DNA from 4 places in the Pantoea sp. SM3640 genome. Region 1 is predicted to be linked to each of the others. Evidence: predicted binding sites of a transcription regulator. Region 1 holds the regulator's gene; each other region holds the start of a gene.
What was found. The regulator LexA, encoded in region 1, represses DNA repair genes until DNA is damaged. The targets are predictions, from matches to a motif close to TNCTGTATGTACATACAGNA.
Positions count from the first base shown of each region.

Region 1 (4,678 bases):
GCCGCGCAGCATCGCCTGCAATGTCATGGCTAAGGTGCCGGTTTTCGGGTCCAGCAGACGGCCGGTACGAGAACGTCCACCCTCGACAAAGTACTCAACCGAATAGCCGCGGGTAAACAGCTCGCCGAGATATTCACGGAACACCGTGGCGTAGAGCTTGTTGCCTTTAAAAGTACGACGAATAAAGAATGCGCCCAGACGACGGAAAATCGGGCCGGCTGGCCAGAAGTTGAGGTTGATACCGGCAGCAATGTGTGGCGGGACCAGGCCCTGATGATAGAGCACGTAGGAGAGCAGCAGATAATCCATGTGGCTGCGATGGCACGGCACATAGACAATCTCGTGGCCATCCTGCGCCAGCTGGCGCACTTTTTCGCCGCCATTAACGTTGATGCCCTGATAGAGACGACTCCATAGCCAGCCCATCACGCGGTCAGTAACGCGAATCGCTTCATAAGAGAAGTTGGCGGCAATTTCTTCCATCATCTCGACAGCATTCTGCTGCGCTTTCTCATGGGAGATTTTTTTGCTGCGTGCTTCATCTTCGACGGCTTTTTCAATCGCTTTGGATTGCAGCAGACGGTTAAAGAGATCCTGACGCGCCGGTAACCGCGGGCCAATCGCCGCCAGCCGCTGACGGGCAAAATGGATGCGCGCCACGCGAGCCAGCTTCTGGGCGATCGACTTATCCGTACCGTGTTCCGTGGCCATGCGGCGCAGCGAAACGGTCGGCGAGAAGCGAACAAAACTGTCGCGTCCGTGCCAGATCACCGCAAAGAATTTCTGTACGCCGTTCAGCACCCGCAGGTGTGGCGTGGCTTCGCCCTGGACTTCACGTCCTGGTGCGCGGCCAAACATCACCGTGACCGGCAGCATCTGGATATCCAGCGTAGGATTATTGCGATGCAGATCGAGGTAATCGTGAAAGATTTTCACCGATTCCACGCTGGGCACGAAATAGGGAAAGACGCGCGGGCCATCGTGGATAAATACGTGGCGCGGCAGCAGTGAACCATCAATCTCCAGCGGAGAGAGTGGGTCAGGCAGATGATGCCGCAGACACTGCGCGCGTAAAGTCAGTAAGTCGGCCTTCGAATCGTAAGGCAAAACATACATAATAGGTCGGGTCGGATCCAGACCATGTTCAGACACGGGATCGGCCGGAATGGCCTTACTTTTTACCAAAAACGACAGTGGTAAATTAAGCAATTTGTAATAGAGTTTACGCCAACCTGACATAGACAACATGAAGCCTCTTGTTAGCAAAGCGCCGCAAGCATACCAGAAAGTGCAGCGAAGATCTGTGGTGGTGCCAATTGCACGCAGCCCAGACATTGACGTCAATCCGATAAAAGGGTTCCCACATCATGGCAAATAATGCCACCGGACTTATCAGAATAGTTAAAGCCGCAGGTTACTCCTGGCAGGGACTGCGTGCCGCCTGGCAACATGAAGCGGCGTTTCGTCAGGAGGCACTGGCTGCGCTGGTCGCCATTATTATCGCCTGCTGGCTGGATGTCGATGTGGTCTCACGCATCCTGATGATTGGGTCGGTGGTGCTGGTGGTCATTGTTGAAATCCTCAATAGCGCCATTGAAGCGGTCGTTGACCGCATCGGTCAGGAGCATCATCCGCTGGCGGGCCGGGCCAAAGATATGGGCTCTGCGGCGGTACTGATCAGCATCTTACTGGCACTGTTTGTCTGGATCGCGCTGCTCTGGACACATTTGCGATAAGCGTTCCATATCGCGCCGGAAGCCGCGTTTTGCCTGACAATCGGTTTCCATTTCGCCAATACCTGTATATACTCACAGCGACTGTATAAACAACCAGGGGGCGGGATGAAAGCATTAACCAGCAGGCAGCAGCAGGTCTATGACCTGATTCGCGACCATATTTCTTCAACAGGCATGCCGCCTACGCGCGCAGAGATTGCTGCACAACTGGGCTTCCGCTCACCGAATGCGGCAGAAGAGCACCTGAAAGCGCTGGCGCGTAAAGGCGTTATCGAGATCGTTTCCGGTGCATCGCGCGGCATTCGTCTGCTAATGGAAGAAGAAGCCTCAGAAGGCATACCGTTGATTGGCCGGGTTGCTGCCGGTGAGCCGATCATGGCGCAGGAACATATCGAAACCCACTACAAGGTCGATCCGGGCCTGTTTAAGCCGTCTGCCGACTTCCTGCTGCGCGTCAGCGGAATGTCGATGAAAGATATCGGGATTATGGATGGCGACCTGCTCGCGGTACATAAAACCCAGGATGTACGCAACGGCCAGGTTGTCGTTGCCCGCATTGATGATGAAGTCACCGTTAAGCGCTGGAAAAAGCAGGGTGCTATCGTGCATCTGCTGCCTGAAAACAGTGATTTTGACCCGATTGTTGTCGATACCCGTGCACAGTCCCTGACCATTGAAGGTCTGGCGGTTGGTGTGGTGCGCAACGGCGAGTGGCTCTGATTTGAGGCCTGCGTGCATTCGCCTTTTCTGATGCTATTCTGTCTGCCCTAATTTTGTCGCTGCCTGTTTTGCGCAGCGACACCGAGCACGGAACGGCGAATGCGCTTTATCACGGCAACCGATAAAAATCTCTGGCGGCTTGCGCTGCCAATGATCCTTTCAAATATCACCGTTCCCTTACTGGGGGTGGTTGATACGGCAGTAATAGGTCATCTCGACAGCCCTGTCTATCTTGGCGGGGTTGCGGTCGGGACCACGGTGACCAGCTTCCTCTTTATGCTGCTGCTTTTCCTTCGAATGAGTACGACTGGCCTTACGGCGCAGGCGTTTGGTGCGGGCGATAAAACTGCGCTGGCACGCGCGCTGACGCAGCCGCTGATTATTGCGCTGCTGGCAGGTGTACTGTTCATCGCTTTACGTTATCCGATTATTCAGCTGGCGACCCATCTGGTTGGCGGCAATCCCGCGGTACTGGAACAGGCGGCGCTGTTTATTCAGATTCGCTGGCTCAGCGCGCCTGCTACGCTGGCAAATCTGGTCATTCTGGGCTGGCTGCTGGGCGTGCAGTATGCGCGCGCGCCGGTGATCCTGCTGGTGGTGGGCAATGTGGTTAATATCGTGCTCGATCTCTGGCTGGTGATGGGTCTGCACTGGGGTGTCGCGGGTGCAGCAACCGCCACGGCGCTGGCGGAGTACATTACGCTGGGTGTCGGCAGCATCATGGTCTGGCGGGTCCTGAAGCTGCGCGGCATTTCGCTAAGCCTGTTGAAGCAGAGCTGGCGCGGTGACAGCGGCCGACTGCTGCGGCTGAACCGGGATATCATGCTGCGCTCACTAATGCTGCAACTCTGTTTCGCCTCGCTGACCGTGCTGGGCGCGCGGCTTGGCCCGGATGTGGTGGCAGTTAACGCGGTATTGCTGATGTTCATTACGTTCACGGCCTATGCGCTGGATGGCTTCGCCTACGCGGTTGAAGCGTTTGCCGGCGAGGCGCATGGTGCAAAAGATGGCAGCAAACTGTGGCATGTCTGGCACTCTGCCTGTCGGCAGGCGGTGGTGGTGGCGCTTTTCTTCTCGCTGATCTATGCCATTGCTGGCTCGCAGATTGTTACCCTGTTGACCTCCCTTCCTTCGCTGCAACAAAGTGCTGACCGCTATCTGGTCTGGCAGATCGTTATGCCGCTGATCGGCGTCTGGTGTTATCTGCTGGATGGGATGTTCATCGGCGCGACGCGCGGACGTGAGATGCGTAATAGCATGGTGATAGCAGCAGCAGGCTACTTTCTGACGCTGTTGAGCGTACCGGCGCTGGGCAATCACGGACTGTGGCTGGCGGTAACGGTTTTCCTGGCGCTGCGCGGTCTGTCACTGTGGCTCATCTGGCGCAGGCACTGGCGTCAGAACAGCTGGTTTGATGCCTGACGCTGCACAGATTGATACAGATTATTCCGTATTATTCCGGGTTTTTGAATCTGGTTGCTACAATTAACTTTATCCGGCGCAGTTAACCAGCGCTTTATATCGTTATTTTGTTAAGTAACAAGATAATTGTTAAACCCCGAGGATTGGAGGTCTGCCATGAATAAAGACGAAGCGAGCGGCAACTGGAAGCAGTTCAAAGGCACAATGAAAGAGAAATGGGGCAAGCTGACCGACGATGACATGCAGGTTATCGAAGGCAAACGCGATCAGCTGGTCGGCAAAATCCAGGAACGTTATGGCTATGCGAAAGATGAAGCAGAGCGTGAAGTGACGGACTGGGAAGGCCAGAATAAAGACCACCGCTGGTAATGCAGCGCTGATCAGTTAACACATTCCGGTGCACCCGCACCGGAACCACACAAGGATGCGCCAGTTACCCGCGTTTTCCCCGCTTTTTCCCCTCATCCTGATGATCGTGTTCGCAGCTTTCATGGTGCGTACAGGCTTCTACTGCAGCACAATTTTCACATAAACCATGCGCTTCAATCACACTGTGGCGTAAAGCGAACTGCGCTTCACCCGCCAGCGTCGCGATAATCTTCTCCACGCCCTGCGCCTGTTTCTCCGTTACTGCTGCACAGCGGTCGCAGATCAGCATCACTGAGGTATGTGCCGGTGCCTCGAAGTGGTGACACATAACGTAGCTATTGTTGGACTCCACCCGATGTATGAAACCCTGCTCCAGCAGGAAATCCAGCGCACGATAGACGGTGGGCGGCTTGGCCTGCGGTTCGCTGATG
Region 1 is NZ_CP064872.1:3,575,640-3,580,317, reverse strand. It holds gene plsB (glycerol-3-phosphate 1-O-acyltransferase PlsB) at 1-1,239, opposite strand, end outside; gene IV493_RS16630 (diacylglycerol kinase) at 1,368-1,736, shown strand; gene lexA (transcriptional repressor LexA) at 1,842-2,456, shown strand; gene dinF (MATE family efflux transporter DinF) at 2,556-3,878, shown strand; gene IV493_RS16615 (CsbD family protein) at 4,035-4,247, shown strand; gene zur (zinc uptake transcriptional repressor Zur) at 4,312-4,678, opposite strand, start outside.

Region 2 (4,678 bases), 910 kb from region 1:
CAGATAGCGCACCTTCTCGCCATGCTCCGTCAGATATTCAGTGAGATCTTCCGCCATGCGCTTGGTCAGCACCGTCACCAGCACACGTTCGTTGATCGCCACGCGCTGATGGATTTCCGACAGCAGATCGTCAACCTGGGTGCCGACCGGACGCACTTCGATGATCGGATCCAGCAGACCGGTAGGACGCACCACCTGATCGACCACTTCGTCGCCCGATTTTTCCAGCTCATATTTGCCCGGCGTTGCCGAGACATAGATGGTCTGCGGGGCCAGCGCCTCAAACTCTTCAAACTTCATCGGACGGTTGTCCAGCGCCGACGGCAGGCGGAAGCCATACTCCACCAGCGTCTCTTTGCGCGCCCGGTCCCCTTTGTACATGCCGCCAATCTGCGGGATGGTGACGTGCGACTCATCCACCACCAGCAGGCCATCGGCAGGGAGATAGTCAAACAGCGTCGGTGGCGCTTCGCCCGGTCCGCGTGCGGAGAGGTAGCGCGAGTAGTTCTCGATGCCGGAGCAGTAACCCAGCTCACTCATCATCTCCAGATCAAACTGGGTACGCTGAGTAATACGCTGCTCTTCCAGCAGTTTATTGTTCTCCAGCAGCACCCGGCGGCGATCCGCCAGCTCGACTTTGATGTCTTCCATCGCCTGCAGAATGCGCTCACGCGGCGTGACGTAGTGCGTCTTGGGATAAATGGTAAAGCGCGGCACCACTGAATCGATCTGCCCGGTCAGCGGGTCGAACAGCGAAAGACGCTCGACCTCTTCGTCAAACAGTTCGACGCGCAGCGCAATATCGTCCGACTCCGCCGGGAAGATATCGATCACTTCGCCACGCACGCGGAAGGTGCCGCGCTGAAACGCCTGATCGTTGCGGGTGTACTGCAGCTCTGAGAGGCGGCGCAGGATGCTGCGCTGATCGATAATCATGCCGCGGGTCAGGTGCAGCATCATTTTCAGATAGAGATCGGGATCGCCCAGACCGTAGATCGCCGAAACCGACGCCACCACGATAACATCGCGCCGCTCCAGCAGCGCCTTGGTCGCTGACAGACGCATCTGTTCGATGTGTTCATTCACCGACGCATCCTTTTCAATAAAGGTGTCGGAGCTCGGCACATAGGCTTCAGGCTGATAGTAGTCGTAGTAAGAGACGAAAAACTCGACGGCGTTATCCGGGAAAAACTCTTTCATCTCGCCATAGAGCTGCGCCGCCAGCGTTTTGTTCGGTGCCAGCACCATCGTCGGACGATTGAGGTCGGCAATGACGTTGGCGACAGTAAAGGTTTTACCGGAGCCGGTTACGCCTAATAAGGTCTGATGGGCCAGTCCATCCTCCAGCCCCTCTTCCAGGCGACGGATCGCCTCAGGCTGGTCGCCCGAAGGTTTAAAAGCGGAATTGAGTTTAAAAGCTTTGGTCATGAATGCAGTTCCTGCTGGAGAAGTCGGCGGGCAGGCACTTATTTTACTCTGCTATGGTGATTTTGCCAGAAAATAATACTGGATATAAAAACAGTAATCGTGCAAGGTTAATGCAATCAGGGTAAGACTTAGCCCGCCTGCTTCAGATACGTGATATCGCAAAGCGTGTTGCGCAATGTTATCCCCAGACCGGGATCGGATTTAACATTTGTCAATAGAACGTCACAAAATTACAGTTCGGTTACCTGACAGAAAATTCGCAGGCTTGTTTTTTGATAACCAGCTGATTTTACTGGTTTAAGCTAATAAGGCCAGAATCTCGTCATTATGTTACCAGGCCGCGTATTTCCTCGCTTCTAACCGGTTTTCATTACCTAATGCACAAGGTTATCCACAGGAATAGTGGATAAGTGATGGCAGCCCCGCCGCCATCAGCTGTGTATAATTTTTCCCTGCCGTCCCGCCTCGTTGAAAATAATTTTTTTTGCGTTAAATTTCGCGTCGGCTGCTGACGGATTATTCTGCATTTTTATTCTGTCGCCTGGCGTGGCACGCAAATTTTCATCGTTCCACTAAGATTCTTAATCAGACATTCTGCGTTACCGCAGCACGTCTGCACCACAAACAGCGCCCACAGGCACTGTAAAAGTGCAGGCGCGTGATGACCATGGGTAATTGATAAGTTTTTCTCACCTTTCCTCCCTGATACAGCGCACTTCAGCAGGAAACAGGGCCGTTTTAAGATCTGGCCTGGGAATTGCAGGAGTCAGTAACGTCACCGCGCTTTACGCGCACTGTGCTGCAATGGTGAGGCTGCCGTTGCTGATGACTTGTTTGCCAGACGACAAAGAGCGGAAGCAATCAGGCTAATGATCGGGAAGGAGAGTGTCAGATGCTGAGTCTACGTTCGGTAAATCAATTTTACGGTCAGAACCATATCCTGTGGGATGTGGACCTGGATCTGTCGCCTGGCACCTGCACCGGCATTCTGGGCCGTCCTGGCATGGGCAAGACCACGCTGGTCAACTGCATCATGGGCAGACTGCCGATTAACAGCGGCACCATTTCCTGGAAAGAGGATGGCTCGCCGCCGGAAGATTTGCTGCTGCAACCGGCCGAACAGCGGGCGCAGATGGGCATCGGCTATGTGCCACAGGGCCGCCACATTTTTACCCAGATGAGTGTGGAAGATAACCTGCTGATTGCCCTGCTGGCGGGTGCCAGCCAGCGCGATCGTCATCGCGCCATTCCCGAAATGGTCTTTGATTTGTTCCCGGCGCTCTACTCCCTGCGCCAGCAACGCAGCGGCGATCTACCCATCGATCAGCAGCAACAGCTGGCCCTGGCGCGCGCGCTGGTGCTGCAGCCCAAACTGCTGATTCTGGATGAGCCGACTGATGGGATGTCGCCGTGGCTGGAAGAGGAGATGGGCAACCTGATCCGCCGGCTTAACCTCGACTACGGGCTGACCATCCTGCTGCTGGAGCAGCGCCTGTCGCTGATTCGGCGGGTGGCGGACTATTTCCTGCTGCTGCACCGTGGCCGTAATGTGGCGCAGGGCAGCATGGAGCAGCTCGATGACCACACCGTGGATAAGTGGCTGACGGTGGCCTGACGCTGAGTCCCTGCCACGGCTGGCGTCAGGATTGCAGGCAGCGCGCAACAACCTGACGTTCAGGCTGGTGAGCACTGCACAGGCTCAGACTGACAAAGCATAAAGCCCGTTGGGTCAGGCTTTACTCTGGCAGCGTCAGATACTGTCCACAGGAGGCCTGCTGCTGCGCATCGGTGAGATACGGAATGGTGCCCAGACAGGTCGCAGGCAGTCGCTGCTTCAGGCTGGTGAGATATTCCTGATAGCGTTTGCCGGGCGGTTCGACGGTGTTGGCGATCCAGCCCACCAGTGGCAGGCCGCACGCACGCACCGCCTCGGCGGTGAGCATGGCGTGATTGATGCAGCCGAGCTTAATTCCCACCACCAGAATCACGGGCAGCTGTTCACTGACTACCCAGTCCGCATAGGTGTGCGTCTCTGACAGCGGGGTGTACCAGCCGCCCGCACCCTCCACCAGAATCCAGTCCGCCAGTGGCTCCAGCGCCGCCAGACCCGCTGACAGTGCCAGATGGGTGATCGGCCTGCCCTCTTCGGCGCTGACGATGTGTGGCGAGGTCGGCTCCATAAACGCCAGCGGATTGACCTGCTGATAGCTTAACGGCACGTTGCTGAAGCGCTGCAGCGCCAGCGCATCACTGTTGCGAATGCCTTCAGGCGTCATCTCACAGCCTGACGCAACCGGCTTGTAGCCCGCACAGCGGTAGCCCGCTGCGGCGGCTGCCTGCAACAGTGCGCCGCTGGCGACCGTTTTACCGACTTCGGTGTCGGTGCCGGTGATAAAAAGCCGTTTCATGAAAGCGTGACTCCATAGATTAAATGGTAACTCAGGCGATAGCCGTGCCGATCGCGCGGCCAGTGTGCCTCTAACTGGTTGAGCCGTTGTCGGGTGAGTATCTGCCCGTCGCGACCCTGATGCAGATGGGTCGCGCCAATCCCTTTCAGCGAACGCATGGCACTGAGCGCATCGGGAAAATGCAGCGTCACCCTTTCTGCGCTGCAAATCAGTTGCTCTGCATGGCAGGCCGCCGCAATCTCCGCCTCGCTGAGAAAGCGGTTAGCATGGGGTAACGCATCCAGATGGGACCAGGCTTCATGCACCTCCTGCAACGAACCGTCGCCCAGCGTGGAAAACAGCAGCGTGCCCTCGGGCCGCAGCACCCGTCGGAACTGGCGCAGCGCGCCGGGCAGATCCTCACTCCACTGCACCGCCAGGTTGCTCCACACCATGTCGATACTGTTATCCGCCAGCGGCAGCGCGTCAATGTCGCCCACCAGATAGCGCTGCGCCGCGTCGTTGTCCCGCGCCTGTTGCAGCATCTGCGGTGAGAGATCCAGCGCCGTCACCTGTTTGCCGCGTTCGCGCCACAGCCTGCTGTACCAGCCAGTGCCACACCCGGCATCCAGCAGCTGCAGTCCGCTGTAAGCCGGTGCGCGTGCCAGCAGCGCATCGCCGCTGAGCCGTTGCAGTGCCGCATGGGCATCGTAATGGCTGGCCGCCCGACCAAAGGCACGTGCCACCGCCTGCTTATCAACCCGCAGCGTCATGCAGCGCCTCCAGTAACCGATCGATATCTTCCGGGCGATGTGCCGCCGTCAGGGTAATGCGCAGCCGGGCCGTTCCCGGCGGCACGGTAG
Region 2 is NZ_CP064872.1:2,662,066-2,666,743, forward strand. It holds gene uvrB (excinuclease ABC subunit UvrB) at 1-1,428, opposite strand, end outside; gene IV493_RS12380 (ABC transporter ATP-binding protein) at 2,321-3,043, shown strand; gene bioD (dethiobiotin synthase) at 3,165-3,836, opposite strand; gene bioC (malonyl-ACP O-methyltransferase BioC) at 3,833-4,588, opposite strand; gene bioF (8-amino-7-oxononanoate synthase) at 4,572-4,678, opposite strand, start outside.
Region 2: uvrB (excinuclease ABC subunit UvrB) is a predicted target of LexA. The motif match lies at 1,505-1,524, and genes of this name have one in related genera.

Region 3 (4,678 bases), 1.1 Mb from region 1:
GCTTCACCACGATGAAACAGCCGCAGCGTTTCTCTGCCGCGCAGACGGTCGAGAAAGTTACCGCTCAGGCGGGCCAGCACCAGGAAGTTGCGGCGATTGGCCTCGGCCGCACCCATTCCGACCAGCGCCATAAACAGCGGAATCAACGGCGCAGTGGCAAACAGGATCAGACCTGCGGTCCAGTTCAGCGGAAAAACAGTCAGCAGAATGCAGCAGGGGATCAGCACCGCCAGCGTCATCTGCGGCAGGTAGCGGGCGTAGTACTCCTGCATCTCTTCGATCTGCTCCAGCAGCAGGGTTGCCCAGCTCCCGGCTGGTTTTCCCTGAATCCACGCCGGGCCCAGCGCAGACAACCGGTCTAAGACCTGCTGACGTAACGCCTGACGGATAGCCTGCCCCGCCCGATAACCGGTCAGTTCGCGGGCATAGTTAATCAGGGCACGCAGTACGAAGCAGAGCAGTAACAGCACGATACTGACCGTCAGGGTTTCACGCGGCTGCTGGTCTATGATCAGCGCCTGCAGCAGCGAGGCCAGTAAACCCGACTGGGCAATGATCAGCAGGGCACTTACCACGCCCAGCAGCGTGTTGAGCCGCAACCAGCGACTGGCGAAACGACGTTGCTGACGAAGCCAGCGGGTAAGATGCTGCTGCCGCGATTTGTCCATGCGAGACCATGCTAAATGTCGGTGACAGGGGAAAATGGAAAGACATTTCCATCTCTTCAGGCGCCAGAATCTAGCATGAGAGCCATAAAAAAGGCGACGGAAAAACCGTCGCCTGGAACATTTGAGATCAGAGGGTTAACAACTTACCGATCGTTTTTAACCAGCCCGTCAAGAAAACGCTCAGCGTCTAACGCGGCCATACAGCCGGTGCCTGCCGAGGTGATCGCCTGACGATAGATATGGTCCATCACATCGCCTGCCGCAAAGACGCCTGGGATGCTGGTCTGAGTGGCGTTGCCGTGCAGACCCGACTGAACTTTGATGTAACCGTTCTCCAGCGCCAGCTGACCTTCGAAGATAGCCGTATTCGGACTGTGTCCGATAGCAACAAACAGACCCGCGACTTCCAGCGCTTCTGTTTCATCACTGTTCTGGGTAGAACGCAGTGTCAGACCGGTCACACCCATCTGATCGCCTGTGACTTCTTCCAGCGTACGATGGGTGTGCAGCACGATATTGCCATTGCGCACTTTTTCCATCAGCCGGTCGATCAGGATCTTCTCTGCGCGGAAGCTGTCACGACGGTGAATCAGATGCACTTCAGCCGCGATGTTCGCCAGATAGAGCGCCTCTTCAACGGCCGTGTTACCCCCGCCAATCACTGCGACTTTCTGGTTGCGATAGAAGAAACCGTCACAGGTTGCACAGGCAGAGACACCTTTGCCCTTGAACGCCTCTTCAGACGGCAGACCCAGGTAACGAGCTGACGCACCGGTGGCGATGATCAGGGCATCTGCCGTGTATACGCCGCTGTCGCCAGTGAGGGTGAACGGACGGTTCTGCAGATCAACGGTGTGGATGTGATCGAAAATGATCTCAGTATTAAATTTTTCGGCATGCTCGTGCATGCGCTCCATCAGCGATGGACCTGTCAGATCGTGCGGGTCGCCCGGCCAGTTCTCCACTTCAGTGGTAGTGGTCAGCTGTCCGCCTTTTTCCAGACCGGTGATCAGCACCGGGTTCAGGTTGGCGCGTGCAGCATAAACGGCTGCGGTATAACCCGCTGGGCCGGAGCCCAGAATGAGTAACTTACTGTGTTTGGCCGTACTCATGCGTTCCTCAGTTTCATTCGGCTGACATAGCCTGCGATTGTAGGGAATATCCGGCGACAATAACAAGACTTAGCCAATTTTGTTAACGATAGCTGCAAGTGGCGTAGACGATGAGCGGCGGTTTTGCCTGGTCAATGCGCCAGAATGGGGCAAAAATCGGCTTTAAAGGGTGCAAAAGTGGAAAAATACTCATTTAAAAACAGATACCCAGCGGTCTGTCTGGCATCTTGTCCTGAATTTGGTGATTTTACTTTGACAATCGCCTGCGCTTTTGCGAAAACATTATCAGAAGCGAATAACATTTATCGGAACAAAACAGGTTTTCGTCGCCTGTTTTGCGTGTAACGCCGAATAAAAGCAGCCTGATATGGATAATGACGCATGATGTGGACAGACAACATGCGTCATATCGATAGGTGTCAGATCACAGGCTCTGTTAGCTCACTTCAGAAATGCCCCGAACATTGAGCGTTTTCAGGGCGTGGCAGGTAAAGGGAAGGAATTAAGAGAGACAATAATAATGGTAGACAATAAGAAACGCCCCGGGAAAGACCTCGACAGAATTGACAGGAACATTCTGAATGAACTTCAGAAAGATGGTCGCATTTCAAACGTAGAGCTTTCCAAACGCGTAGGCTTATCGCCTACGCCATGTCTTGAGCGTGTACGCCGTCTCGAACGCCAGGGATTTATTCTTGGTTACACTGCGCAGTTAAACCCGCACTATCTGGATGCCTCTCTGCTGGTATTCGTTGAGATTACTCTGAATCGTGGTGCGCCGGATGTGTTTGAGCAATTTAACGCCGCTGTGCAAAAACTTGAGGAAACTCAAGAGTGTCACCTCGTTTCCGGCGATTTCGACTACCTGCTGAAAACGCGCGTACCTGATATGTCTGCCTACCGTAAGCTGCTGGGCGAAACCCTGTTGCGCCTGCCGGGCGTAAACGACACGCGAACTTATGTGGTGATGGAAGAGGTCAAACAGAGCAATCGGCTGGTGATCAAAACTCGCTGATGCGGGGCAGGTGCAAAACCTGTGAGATTTCGGTACACTCCTGTGCATTCATACAGGATCAGCGTCGGGCTTGCCCGACGCTGTTGCTTCTTACTTTACAGGCACCTGGAGAGTCCTCTTGAGCCAGGAATATACAGAAGATAAAGACGTTTCGTTACAATCGCTGAGCAGTGGACGTCGTCTGCTGGAAGCGTTGCTCATTCTGGTGGCGCTGTTTGCCATTTACCTGATGGTTTCACTGGTCAGTTTTAACCCTTCCGATCCGAGCTGGTCGCAAACGGCCTGGCATGAACCTATCCATAATATCGGCGGCAGCGTCGGTGCCTGGCTGGCTGACACCTTACTCTTCATCTTTGGTGTGATGGCGTACGCCATTCCGCCCGTCATTCTGGGTTTGTGCTGGATTGCTTTCCGTCAGCGCGACAGCCAGGACTATTTTGACTACTTTGCCGTCGGGTTACGCTTAATTGGCGTTCTTGCGCTGGTGGTAACGACCTGTGGTATGGCAGCGCTGAACGCTGATGATATCTGGTACTTCGCTTCAGGCGGCGTGATTGGTAGCCTGGTCAGTAATGCTATTGCCCCCTGGTTCAGTCCGGCTGGCGGCACGCTGATGCTGCTCTGCGTCTGGGCGGCGGGGATAACCCTGTATACCGGCTGGTCCTGGCTCACCATTGCAGAAAGAATTGGTGGTGTCGTCATGGGCGTCCTGACGTTTGCCAGCAACCGCTCACGTCACGATGAACCCTGGCAGGAAGAGGATGACGAACGCGACGCGCAAGATTATGCGGATGTCCCTGCATTGCATGCCTCCGATCAGGATGATGACGTGCTGCTGTCTGCGCCGCGTGCTGTCGATCAGGAAGATGATGTGCTGCTTGCCGCTCAGCCTGTGCCGACACAGCCGGATCCGCTACTGGCGAAAGCAGCAGCCGCAACCAGTGCGGCGGTAGCCGCCACTGCGGAAGCTGCAGAGGTGACCATCGCTCCCGCAGCGCCGGTTACCGCGGCACCTGCTGCAGCGGCCTTTACTGCATCGGCACCTGCCGCGTCAGCAGCAATACCTGCATCGTCGACGGCACAACCTGCTCCAGCATCTGCACAGAACATCCCTGCATCTTATGGTGCAACGACGGCTCCAGCGCAGAGTGCTTCTGCAGCCGCAGCTTCACCACCGCTTTACCACTTTGAAATGCCAGACGAAGCTCCGGCTGCGCCATCGTTCAATGCTTACGACGATGACGAACCTAAAATGGGTAACTGGCGTGACACATCAGCGATCCCTGCGGCCGCAACAGCCGCCGCTGCCGGAACGGCGGCCACACGTACTGCGCCTGTTTTCGACTTAGCCCCTGAAACCAATCTGAATCCTCAGGTTAAGCAGGGTATCGGACCGGCGCTGCCGCGTCCTAATCCGGTAAAACTGCCTACGCGTCGTGAGCTGGCTTCTTATGGCATTAAGTTACCTTCTCAGCGCATGGCTGAAGAGAAAGCCAAAGCGGAAGAGAGCGAAACGGCATCGGCTACGTCGGTTTCCACTGCACCTGATGCTGAAGAGGCATTGCAGCAGGCTGAACTGCGTCAGGCCTTCCAGTCTGAACAGCAGCAGCGTTACGGCACCAGCTGGCAGCAGGACGAAGAAGAGGAGCAGGATGCGCAGCAGCAGCATGCACTGGCACGTCAGTTCGCCGAGCAGCAACAGCAGCGCTATGAACCTGAAGTGAGAAAAGAGCCGGTATTGAATATTGATACTGCCTCCGCGTTCGATTTTTCACCGATGAAAGATCTGGTGGATGACGGCCCGTCTGAACCGCTGTTTACCATTGCTGCGACGCCGGAGCCGGAAGCGCCTGCGGTTTCACACGAACCGTGGCAGCAGGTGA
Region 3 is NZ_CP064872.1:2,506,490-2,511,167, reverse strand. It holds gene cydD (cysteine/glutathione ABC transporter permease/ATP-binding protein CydD) at 1-668, opposite strand, end outside; gene trxB (thioredoxin-disulfide reductase) at 812-1,780, opposite strand; gene lrp (leucine-responsive transcriptional regulator Lrp) at 2,301-2,795, shown strand; gene IV493_RS11655 (DNA translocase FtsK 4TM domain-containing protein) at 2,914-4,678, shown strand, end outside.
Region 3: IV493_RS11655 (DNA translocase FtsK 4TM domain-containing protein) is a predicted target of LexA. The motif match lies at 2,834-2,853, and genes of this name have one in related genera.

Region 4 (4,678 bases), 600 kb from region 1:
GAGGTTTAGAGTAGTTGGCGGGATTTATCAATTTGTTTACATCGCAATTACAACCTGCCTCACAAAAACCGTTTTTAGCCCATTTTTGCATCAACTGTGGCAATGTTAATCGCCGCCACTGCCTGGCCGGACATGGCATGACGCTTTGCGCTGACCGGCCATTCCGTTAAACTTGCTGCGATTAACCTCTCCTAAAAAAGGACATCCCTATGTACCAGGACATCATCCGCTCTGAGCTTAATGAAGCTGCTGATACGCTGACAAAATTCCTCAGCGATGACGCCAATATTCATGCGATCCAACGTGCTGCGGTGCTGCTGGCTGACAGCTTCAAGGCGGGCGGCAAGGTGCTTTCCTGCGGTAACGGCGGTTCACATTGTGATGCCATGCACTTCGCCGAAGAGCTGACCGGTCGCTACCGTGAAAATCGTCCTGGCTATCCGGCGATTGCCATCTCAGATGTCAGCCATCTCTCCTGCGTCAGTAATGACTTTGGTTATGACTATGTCTTTTCGCGCTATGTGGAAGCGGTAGGACGACCAGGCGATGTGTTGCTGGGCCTCTCAACCTCCGGGAACTCTGCCAATATTATTAAAGCGATTGAAGCTGCACGTGCGCAGGGGATGAAAGTGATCACCCTGACCGGTAAAGATGGCGGTAAGATGGCAGGCAGTGCCGATATTGAAATCCGCGTGCCACACTTTGGTTATGCCGATCGCATTCAGGAGATCCACATTAAAGTGATCCATATCCTGATGCTGCTGATCGAAAAAGAGATGGTGAAGTAACAGCGTGGGCCTCCCGCCTGACGGGAGGCCTCAAAATCAGAGGTGGTGGCTATGTGCGAATTGCTCGGGATGAGCGCCAATGTTCCCACGGATATCTGTTTCAGCTTTACCGGACTGGTTCAGCGTGGCGGTGGAACCGGGCCTCACAAAGATGGCTGGGGCATTACCTTTTACGAAGATAAAGGTTGTCGTACGTTTAAAGATCCGCTGCCGAGCTTTAACTCGCCGATTGCGCGTCTGGTGCAGGAGTATCCGATCAAATCGCATTCGGTGGTGGCGCACATCCGCCAGGCGAATCGTGGTCAGGTGTCGCTGGAAAACACCCATCCATTTACCCGCGAGCTGTGGGGCCGAAACTGGACCTATGCGCACAACGGTCAGCTTAAGGGCTATCGTCAGCTGGAGACCGGTACATTCCGGCCGGTGGGTGAAACGGACAGTGAGAAGGCGTTCTGCTGGATCCTGCATCAGCTGGCGACGCGCTATCCACGCACGCCGGGCAACTGGCCTGCGGTGTTTCGTTTTATCGGAGAGCTGGCCGGTTCGTTGCGGCAGAAGGGCGTGTTTAACATGCTGTTGTCAGATGGCCGCTATCTGATGGCCTTCTGCTCCACCAACCTGTTCTGGATCACCCGCCGGGCACCGTTTGGCCGGGCGCAATTACTGGATCAGGATGTGGAGGTTGATTTTCAGCAGCACACCACGCCGCATGACGTGGTGACGGTGATTGCTACGCAGCCACTGACGGCCAATGAAACCTGGCAGCGGATTGCGCCAGGTGAATGGGCGTTATTCTGCCTTGGAGAGCGCCAGGAATGAACGTGAAGCGGCTTCGGGACTGGCTAACACCGGTGCCGGGCTGCTGTTCATCACATATTTCCCGCTGGTAACATTGACCATCGGCGGCTGGTGATATTTCGCAAAGTACGCATAGCCCGGCTGCAACTGCTGCCAGAAACTGGCGTCGCTGGAGTAGCGGTGACGCTGCATGTTGCTGTCGGTCATGCGGAACGGATAGATGCTGATGCCAACATCCTGCTGACCGTTACGCAGCGCCGCGTTCACATAGGTAAAAATCTCATCCATATAGGCGTTGGTCATGGCATAGCAGCCAATTGACTTACAGTCGCCATGAATCATCAGGTAGTTGCCGCTATACCCCTGATTACGATCGTACTGATTCGGGAAGCCGATGTTGATCGCGCGATAAAAGCGGCTATCCGGCTTCAGCTGATTCAGCTTCACGTTGTAAAAACCTTCCGGGCTTTTGAAATCGCCTTCACGACGTTTCGGGCCGAGGCCGCCAGAAAAGTTACAGATGCGATAGGTATCCAGCAGGCGGAATTCGTTACCGATTTTGCCGTAGAGTTCGAGCGTGCGTTCTTCCTTGAAGATCTGGATGTAGACCGGGGTGCCGAGTAACTGCTTTTTTAATTCTTTGCTGACCGGTGCCGCTGAGACGGGTTCGGGTGTCATTGCCATGCTGAGGGCTGGCAGTAAAATCATCGCAAACAGGAGTGCGATTTTGCCCATGCTGTGTATACCTTGAGGTGAAGAGAACATGACGCAAAATGTGCGTCTTTGTTTGCATTATCGGAACTGTCCGCTACCGCAGCGCAACATTAAACATTGTCTGTTTTTTTAGCAAGACGCCGACAGCCAGATTCGCGATTTACTGAAAGATATTCGGCCACAAATTTGTAAACTTTAATTGTGGGCCCGACAAATATTGCAGTTACCCCTGCCAACTGTATACTTATCCAGTGCCGGAGGGGGTATGCGTAAAATCATTCATGTCGATATGGACTGCTTCTATGCCGCGGTGGAGATGCGTGATAATCCCCAGCTGCGCGATATCCCGATCGCCATTGGCGGCAGCCGCGAACGCCGCGGCGTGATCAGCACTGCCAACTATCCGGCCCGCAAATTTGGCGTGCGCAGTGCGATGCCAACCGGCATGGCCCTCAAGTTATGCCCGCATCTGCGCCTGCTGCCAGGTCGTTTCGACGCCTACAAAGAAGCGTCCGCGCAGATTCGCGACATCTTTACCCGCTACACACCGCGGATTGAACCGCTCTCCCTTGATGAAGCCTATCTGGATGTCACCGACAGTCCGCACTGTCACGGCTCCGCCACGCTGATGGCACAGGAAATCCGTGCGACCATCTTCCGTGAAACCGGGCTTACCGCGTCAGCGGGTATCGCGCCAATTAAGTTTCTGGCGAAGATCGCCTCGGACCTGAATAAGCCGGACGGACAGTATGTAATTACCCCGCCGGAGATGGCCGGTTTTCTGCTGTCCCTGCCGCTGGCGAAAATTCCCGGTGTCGGCAAGGTCTCGGCCAAAAAGCTGGAGGAGATGGGGCTGCTCACCTGTGGCGACGTACAGAAGGCTGATTTAGCGCTGCTGCTGAAGCGCTTTGGTAAGTTTGGCCGGGTGCTGTGGGAACGCAGCAACGGCATTGATGATCGTGAGGTGATCGTCGAGCGCGAGCGTAAATCACTGGGGGTGGAACGCACGCTGGCGGAAGATATCAGCGACTGGGACGCCTGCCTGGAGATTATCGACTTTCTCTATGCTGAACTGGATCGCCGGCTGACGCAGATTCGACCGGACAAGCAGGTGGCGCGGCAGGGCGTGAAACTGAAGTTCAGCGATTTTCAGCAGACGACCCAGGAGCATATCTGGCCGGTGCTGAATAAAGAGGACATGATTGCCATCGCCCGGAAAACCTGGGATGAGCGTCGCGCCGGGCGTGGCGTGCGGCTGGTGGGACTGCATGTCACCATGGTGGATCCCCAGCTGGAGCGTCAGCTGCTGCTGGGTCTGTAACGGTCAGCCTCACCAGTCGGCAAGGCTGACGCCGGATTACTTCTTGTATTTCGCCTCAAGGGTCGCAAACCACGGTGCGATGAAATCTTCATTGCCGCCCCAGCCCGGAATGATCTTGTTCAGCGAGGCAACGTTCACCGCGCCAGGCTGACTGTTGAGCTGCTGCTGAGAGATCGACGCGGCTTTAAACTGATACGTCGCTGGCGTCTCTTCACCGGCAATCTTCTTCGCCACCAGACGCATATTCACCGCGCCGATGGTTTTAGGATCGACCGCCACCGTCTGCACCCATGGGCTGTTTTTCTCGCGCATCAGCTGCAAATCCTGGTTCGAGACGTCGATGCTGTAGAGCTTAATCTCGGTACGACCATTCTCCTGCAGCGCCTTGTAAGCACCCTGACTGAACGCATCCCAGGCGCCCCAGATGGCATCGATTTTGCCTTTCGGGTATTTCGCCAGAATCGCACCAATCTTGTTAGCGGTGTCGCCCTGAACGTCTGTTGACACTGCGCCAATCGACTCCAGCTGATGAATGCCCGGGTTCTCTTTCAGCAGTTTTTCATACACGACCTGACGGCGCTCCATCGGCGGGAAACCGGCGACCCACAGCTTGACGATATTCGCCTTACCGTTGAAGTCGTGGATAAGTTGACCTAGCGACAGCTGCGCCAGCGAAGCATCATCCTGCGCAGTGACGGTGACGCCAGGAATCGGGTTATCCACCGGGGTATCAAACACGGACAGCTTAATACCGGCATCGGCGATACGCTTTACCAGTCCGCTGGCGTAGGGTGCTTTGCCATGCGACAGCACGATGCCGTCATATTTCTGGCTGATCGCCTGATTCACGAAATCCTGAAAGCGCGCATCATCGCCGTTGCTGAGAAAGGTGCTGACCTTAAAGCCCAGCTGGCGACCCTGCTGTATGGCACCGGCAACAAACTGGGTGGTGTTGTCATCGGAGCCGAGGTTGCGGATCACCGCAATACGAATCGGGCCATCATGGCTGGCGATTGCCGCAGGCACCGGGGTGACGGTGTCCGCGAAGGCGGCGCTG
Region 4 is NZ_CP064872.1:2,980,398-2,985,075, reverse strand. It holds gene lpcA (D-sedoheptulose 7-phosphate isomerase) at 210-788, shown strand; gene IV493_RS13980 (class II glutamine amidotransferase) at 840-1,607, shown strand; gene dpaA (peptidoglycan meso-diaminopimelic acid protein amidase) at 1,578-2,321, opposite strand; gene dinB (DNA polymerase IV) at 2,566-3,621, shown strand; gene IV493_RS13965 (sugar ABC transporter substrate-binding protein) at 3,658-4,678, opposite strand, start outside.
Region 4: dinB (DNA polymerase IV) is a predicted target of LexA. The motif match lies at 2,535-2,554, and genes of this name have one in related genera.